Regions from separate parts of the Paraburkholderia sp. J12 genome, predicted to be linked through region 2. Evidence: predicted binding sites of a transcription regulator. Region 2 holds the regulator's gene; the other holds the start of a gene.
The links. The regulator LexA, encoded in region 2, represses DNA repair genes until DNA is damaged. The targets are predictions, from matches to a motif close to ACTGTATNNNNATACAGT.
Positions count from the first base shown of each region.

Region 1: the regulator LexA is predicted to act here: its motif matches at 2,184-2,201, upstream of U5760_RS20540 (VRR-NUC domain-containing protein).

Region 1 covers NZ_CAJMZC010000009.1:286,778-290,294, forward strand. Annotated here, with positions in the region: gene U5760_RS20525 (DUF2844 domain-containing protein) at 1-19, shown strand, start outside; gene U5760_RS20530 (DUF3443 domain-containing protein) at 16-1,356, shown strand; gene U5760_RS20535 (hypothetical protein) at 1,422-2,084, opposite strand; gene U5760_RS20540 (VRR-NUC domain-containing protein) at 2,209-3,517, shown strand, end outside.
Region 2 covers NZ_CAJMZC010000001.1:394,411-397,927, reverse strand. Annotated here, with positions in the region: gene U5760_RS01840 (universal stress protein) at 1-255, shown strand, start outside; gene U5760_RS01835 (DUF2939 domain-containing protein) at 301-975, opposite strand; gene U5760_RS01830 (hypothetical protein) at 1,059-1,439, opposite strand; gene lexA (transcriptional repressor LexA) at 1,473-2,123, opposite strand; gene U5760_RS01820 (sulfate ABC transporter substrate-binding protein) at 2,395-3,441, shown strand.

The sequences.
Region 1 (3,517 bases), on a different contig from region 2:
CGAAGGGGACCTGCGATGAGCCGCCGCCTGCGCCTTGCACCGCGCGCGCTGTTTTGCTCATTGGCACTCTGCGCCCTGCTCGCCGCCTGCGGCGGCGGCGGTAGCAGTAGCGGTAACAGCGCAAGCGCCGCCAGCAGTAGCAGCCCCGCCTCCGCGGCCGCGCCGGCTTCGGCTCCCGGCACGCCGGCAAGCAGCACCAGCTCGACGAGCACCACGAGCACAACGAGCACAACGAGCACAACGTCGCCCCCCGTCCCGCAGTCGACCACGGCGAACGTCGTGGCAGTGAACGTCTCCACCTCGGCGACCTCGACACGCAACATGCTGATGGCGAGCGTGACCGTCTGCGTGCCGGGTACGAACACCTGCGCGACCGTGGACAACGTTCAGGTGGATACGGGCTCGCAGGGCCTGCGCCTGCTCGCCTCCGCACTGCCGGCCGGTTTTGCGCTGCCGGGCGTGCCCGCGGGATCGGGCGGGTCGGCCGGTGCGCCTGCCGGCGAGTGCGCGGTCTTCGGCACGGGCTACACCTGGGGGGCGGTGCGTCTTGCGGACGTGCAACTCGCGGGCGAAACCGCGGCCTCGCTGCCCATCCAGGTGATCGCGGACCCGTCGGTGCCCGCGGCGCCGGGTAATTGCAGCAGCAGCGGCGTTGCGATGAACAGCGCGACGGCGCTGCACGCGAACGGCATTCTCGGCGTGGGCGTCTTCAACGCCGACTGCGGAGCAGGCTGCGTGAACAAAGCGCTTTCGCCGTGGTACTACGCCTGCGCCTCAGGCAGTTGCACGGCCACCGCGCAACCGCTGGCCCAGCAGGTCAGCAATCCGGTGGCCGCCTTTTCGAGCGACAACAACGGCGTCGTCATCGACCTGCCCGCCATCGCGGCAGACGGCACGGCAACAGCCAACGGCTCGCTCACTTTCGGCATCGGCACGCAGGCCGACAACGAACTCGGATCGGCAACGGTGCTGCACGCGGATACGGTCAGCGGCTTCGTCACAACCACGGCCCCGGACGGCACGGTCTATTCGCAAAGCTATCTGGACAGCGGTTCGAACGCCTACTTCTTCTCGAGCACGACACTCACGCGCTGCGGCGTGTGGTTCTGTCCGGCCTCGCCGCAAACCGATTCGGCGACGATAGCCGGCACGGACGGCACGACAGTCGCCGTTGCGTTCTCCATCACGAGCGAACAGACGCTGGTCGCCACCGGCAACTGGGCCTTCGACGATCTCGCCGGCTACAACGGCAGCATGTTCGGCTGGGGCCTGTCGTTCTTCTATGGACGCCGCGTGTACACGGCCATCGAGGCGCAGGAAACGCCCGCGGGCGCCGGGCCGTTCTTCGCGTTCTGAGATGCGTGGAGGCGAGGTCCGGCGCGCCGCGACGCCGGACAACGTTCAGGCGGCGGCGAGCCGCATCACTCGTCGTCGGAGGCGTTCGGGTCGGGGGTCGTTTTGGCGAATGCGGGCGGTGCGAGCCAGCGGAACGAGACGAGGCCCGACTCGTTGAACATGCATTCGGCGGCCGTCTGCGTGAAGGTGGGCTTCTTGATGCCGAGCTTCTGGGCAAGCGCCGCTACCGGCGTGGCGGGCTTCGGCTCCGCTTGGGTCGCTTTGGTCGCCGAGGCGGCCGATGCCGCGGCGGCCACCGCCGCGCCGCTCGCCGCAACCGGTGCCGAGGCGCCCTGCGGCGCGAGTGCGAGCGCCCCCGAACCGAACGAAGCGGACGAAGCGTCTAAAGCAGCGGAAGCCGCCGCCGTAGCCGAAGCCGTCGACACCGCCATCGCACCGGACGCTGCCTCGGCCGCCGAAGCCTCCACGGCGGCCGAAGCCGAGGAAGCTGCCGCAGCCGCAGAAGCGGTGACAGGCGGCCTGGCGAGCGCCCCTTCCACCACCACGCGCTGGCCGCGGTACGACACGGCACTGTGCGCAATGGAGAGCTTGTTGCCCGGCGACACTTCGGCAAGGCGGCTTTGCATCTCGTCCTCGCATGCGCTGGGGTTGCGGTACATCGAGACACATCCCGCAAGCAGGGAGGCAGCGGCCGCAAGGCCGACGAAGCACGCTTTCCGTTTGTTCATCGCTCATCCGTATTCAGGCTGCCGCAATTGTAGCGTAAGGGCCCTGCGCGTCCCGCAGCGCGCACCCTCCTCGCGGCACGCGGGCCTGCTATCATCGTACCTGTATATCCATACAGTGCCGCGCGTGATCCCCGACTCTCCCGATCCGTTCTATTACCTCGCCAATTTCGAGCGCGCGCTCGGCTGGCTGACCGCGCGCTGCGCCGATCTGTTCGACACCGGCGAAGCCCGTTTCGCGCAGCGCTTCGGCACGCTGCCGCGCGCCTCGCGTGCCCTTTTCGTGCGCATGCTGATGCGCAAGGGGCCGCACTTTCGCGCGGGCCGCCTCGACTATGCCGAGATCGGCTGCCCGCGCGCCGCGGCCGCGGCGCTCGTGGCCGAGGGCTGGATCGACGAAGCGCCCACGCTCGCGCTCGATGCGCTCGCGCCGCTCGTCACGAAAGCGGACTTGCAGGCGCTGGCCGTCTCGCTCGGCATCGCCGTCGATGTGCGCGCCACGCGTGCGGCCACCCTCGCCGTGCTGGAGGACGCGGCGCCCGCGCCGCGCGGCTGGCACGCGTGGTTCCCGGAGTCGGCCGATACGGCGTTCCATCTCGCCGCGGCGCCGCTGTGCGAACGGCTGCGCCTGATGTTCTTCGGCAACCTGCGGCAGGACTGGTCGGAGTTCGTGCTGGCCGATCTCGGCATCTATCGCTACGAAAGCGTGCCCTTCGACGCGGCCTCGCGCGCCTTCCACCATCGCGACGACATCGACACCTGGCTCGCGCTGCGCGACTGCCGCGAACGGCTCGAGACCGCTCCGGAGACGATTGCCGTGGCGCTCGATACCCTCGACGCACTGGCGCCCCGCACGCAGGACAACGCGTGGCTGCGCACGCGCCACGACCGCGTGCGCCACGCGGCGGGCCAGGCGGCCGAGCGCGCCCGCGAACCGGCACTGGCCTTGCGCGCCTATCTGGACTGCGGACACCCCGAGGCGCGCTACCGGCGCGTGCGCGTGCTGGAGCAACTCGGGCGCCGCGACGAAGCGACCGCGCTGGCCCGAGCCATCGCTACCGCGCCCGTCAACGAAGAAGAGGCGCAGCGCGCGGCGCGCACGCTTGGCCGTCTGCAACGGCAACGCGGCTCGCCCAGCCCACAGGGTGCGGCCAGTGCGCAAACCGGCGCGATGGCGGAGCTGACCTTGCCCGAGGCAAAAGCGGATCTGCGCGTGGAGGAAGCCACGCGTCTCGCACTGGCATCGGACGAAGCGCCGGTGTTCTATGTCGAGAACACGCTCATCAACAGTCTCTTCGGCCTGCTGTGCTGGCCCGCGCTCTTCGCGCCGCTGCCCGGCGCGTTCTTCCACCCGTTCCAGCGCGGCCCCGCCGACCTGCACGCCGCCGACTTCGTCACCCGTCGCGCGGACCGCTTCGCGGCCTGTCTCGCCGAAC
Region 2 (3,517 bases):
GTGGACTGGCTGACCGAGCGCGGCGTGCACGCGCAGGGTCATTTCGCGTTTGGCCATCCGATCGACGAGATCGCGAATCTGGCCAACGAGTTGAATGCCGATCTGGTGGTAGTGGGTCACCGCTGCCGCACCGGGCTCTCGCGCTGGTGGATGGGCGCGGGCAACACGCTGCTGCTCGACCGGGTGTCGTGCAGCATTCTCGTGGCGTGTTCCTCGGCAGCGGAGCAGAAGCAGCAGGCGCAAGCGGCGGCCTGAGTTCGACCTCGGACTTTGCCGCGTGCGACTAATGCACTTTCGGCATCATTGACCGGAATCGTTCAGTTCGACGGCCGCGAGCTTCCACGAAAACAGTCCATGGCGCTGCAGGACGGCGGCATAACGTTCGCCGTTCGCGCTGCGCTGCCACGTCACGACGAACTCGTTGAGGCTGCGATAACCCGCCGTGGTTTGCGGCCGGGATGCCGGTTGTTCGCTTTCCGGCGGCGCGGCCGTCGTGGCCGAAGCAGCAGGCGTGCCGGAATTGTCCGGCGTATTGACGGGGGCGGGTGCTGGCGGCGTGGCGCTAGCGTCCGTGGTCCCTGCCGGCGGCGGCGCTTCGCCGGGCTTGCCCGAGGGCGGCATGCCGTTGAGCAGCGCCGCTACGCCGTCGGGCGTCGCGTACGCGTCCACGAGCGGGCCGATGAGTGCCGCGCCGATCACCGCACCGAACAGCAACAGCGGATTGCTGCTGTGCTGCGCCTCGATGCGCCGCTGCAACAGCTCGCCTACCTGTTGTTTCAGGCTTGCCCGCAACGCGGGGTAATCGACATATTCGTTCAGAGTGGCCGCATCGCGCGCGTCGGCGGCCGTTTTCAGGCGATTCAGCGCCACATATGGCGAGGCATAGCCGTAGCCCAGTGCCGCCACGATCGCCAGCGCTATCAGCACGATAGCGACGGGCCGGGTCCAGTTTTTCTTCGAAACGGATTCAGTCATCGTTCAATTCGGGTATCAGCCCGATGCAATAGGACACGTCGTGTTGACCGTGCCTGCGCCGAAACGATCCCGAATTCTTCCACTTAGCGGGCGAGTGCCGACGGATCGGCTTGCTGTTCCGCGATGCAGCGGTCGATCATGCGGCACACCGCATCCACGGTACCCACCATGATCAGGCGCGATTGCCCGTGATAGACGCGTACCGGCGCCCGGCGCTCGGGATCCGCATGATTGAGTGCGCTGTTGAGCGAGACACGCGCGAACGCCGGTTGGGCGGAAGGCAGCGGCGGCAGATCGACCGGGCCCGAAGGTGCCGCGGATTCGTGATCGGCGGCCTCGAAGAGCGAGCCGGACAACGCGGCGGCCGTTGCGCGCGCATTGCGTGCCGCGCAGTCGGCGAGGCCGCGCAGATGGCGCAGGCGGCCAAATTGGCGAAAGGGCAGCAGACGGGCAAGACGTTCCATAACTCCCTCCAGACAGCGTTTAGCGTTCGGTTATCAGAATTCGGTGGGGCGGATCAGGCCGACCGCAATGCCTTCCAGCGCGAATTCCGCGCTGCCGGCTTCGACGAAGATGTTGTCGTAGTCCGGGTTTTCGGCAATCAGCTCGAGGCCGTTCGGGCGGCGCTTCAGGCGCTTGACGGTCACGTCGTCGCCAAGGCGCGCGATGATGATCTGGCCGTCTTTCGCCTCGCTTTTCTTCTGCACCGCGAGCAGGTCGCCGTCCAGGATGCCGGCGTCGCGCATCGAGAGGCCGCGCACCTTCAACAGGTAGTCGGGCTTGCTCGAGAAGAGCGCCGGGTCGCAGGCGTAGTGCTGCGAGATGTGCTCTTGCGCGAGGATTGGGCTGCCCGCCGCCACGCGGCCGACGAGCGGCAGCGAGAGCTGCATGATGCTGGCGTGCGGCAGCGTGAACTGGTGCGGGAGGTCGTCCGGCCCGGGCATGAGACGGATGCCGCGCGACGCGCCTGCGGCCAGTTCGATCACGCCCTTGCGTGCCAGCGCGCGCAAATGTTCCTCGGCGGAGTTTGCGGAGCTGAAGCCGAGCTCGGCCGCGATCTCGGCGCGGGTGGGCGGGAAGCCGGTGCGCTCGATGGCGCGCCGGATCAGATCGAAAACCTGCTGCTGTCGTGCGGTGAGTTTGGTCATGGCGCCACTGTATGGATAGACAGGTGACTGTATTTTTATACAGTATTCGGCGCTTTTCAAGTGTTACTTGAACTTCTCCATTTGGCCGACGCTAACACGCCGCACTCCGGCGTCCAGACGGACGAAAACGCGTCTGCGCGGACGCGCCGTCCGCCCTTACCACTTTTACGTATTAAAAAATGAGCAAACATTATTTTTAATGATTTAAGCCAATCGTTAGACTTCCCCTCATCGTTAGCGGCAACCACATACGACAACACGGAGAAAGTGGATGGGTCACAGGAATACGGGGAAAGCAGGCTGGCTGAAGACGCTGGCCGCGAAACTGGTCATCGGCCTCGCGCCGCTCGCCGGCATGGCTGCGCTGGCGCCGGCCGCCCATGCGGATACGTCGCTGCTGAACGTGTCTTACGACCCGACCCGCGAGTTCTATCAGGACATCAACGACGCTTTCATCAAGGACTGGAAGGCGAAGACCGGCGAGACGCTCACGATCAAGCAGTCGCACGGCGGCTCGGGCGCGCAGGCGCGCTCGGTGCTCGACGGGCTGCAGGCCGACGTCGTCACGCTCGCGCTCGCTTACGACATCGACGCGCTGGCGAAGAAGGGCCTCGTGGCCGCCGACTGGCAAAAGCGCCTGCCCGACAACGCCTCGCCGTACACCTCGACCATCGTGTTCCTCGTGCGCAAGGGCAATCCGAAGCACATCAAGGACTGGGACGACCTCGTGAAGCCGGGCGTTTCGATCGTCACGCCGAATCCGAAGACCTCGGGCGGCGCGCGCTGGAACTACCTCGCGGCCTGGGCCTACGCCGAGCATCAGCCGGGCGGCAATGACGAGAAGGCGAAGGAATTCGTCACGAAGCTCTACAAGAATGCCGGCGTGCTCGATTCGGGCGCGCGCGGCGCGACGACGAGCTTCGTGCAGCGCGGCATCGGCGACGTGCTGATCGCATGGGAGAACGAAGCGTTTCTCTCGCTCAAGGAGTTCGGTCCGGACAAGTTCGAGATCGTGGTGCCTTCGGTGAGCATTCTGGCCGAGCCGCCGGTGGCGGTGGTGGACAAGGTGGTGGACAAGCGCGGCACGCGCAAGGTCTCGGAGGCTTACCTGCAGTTCCTGTATTCGGAACAGGGCCAGGAGATCGCCGCGAAGAACTTCTATCGTCCGCGTTCGGACAAGGTGCCGGCGGCGCTCACGGCGAAGTTCCCGAAGCTCAAGCTGTACACGGTGGACGATACGTTCGGCGGCTGGGCCAATGCGCAGAAGATCCATTTCGCGGATGGCGGGGTGTTCGATTCGATCTACCAGCCGCAATGACACGACAGGCGGCCTGAAACGGCCTCCCACGAGCGCGCCCGCGAGGGCGCGCTTTTTGGCGCACGGCGCCGCAGCA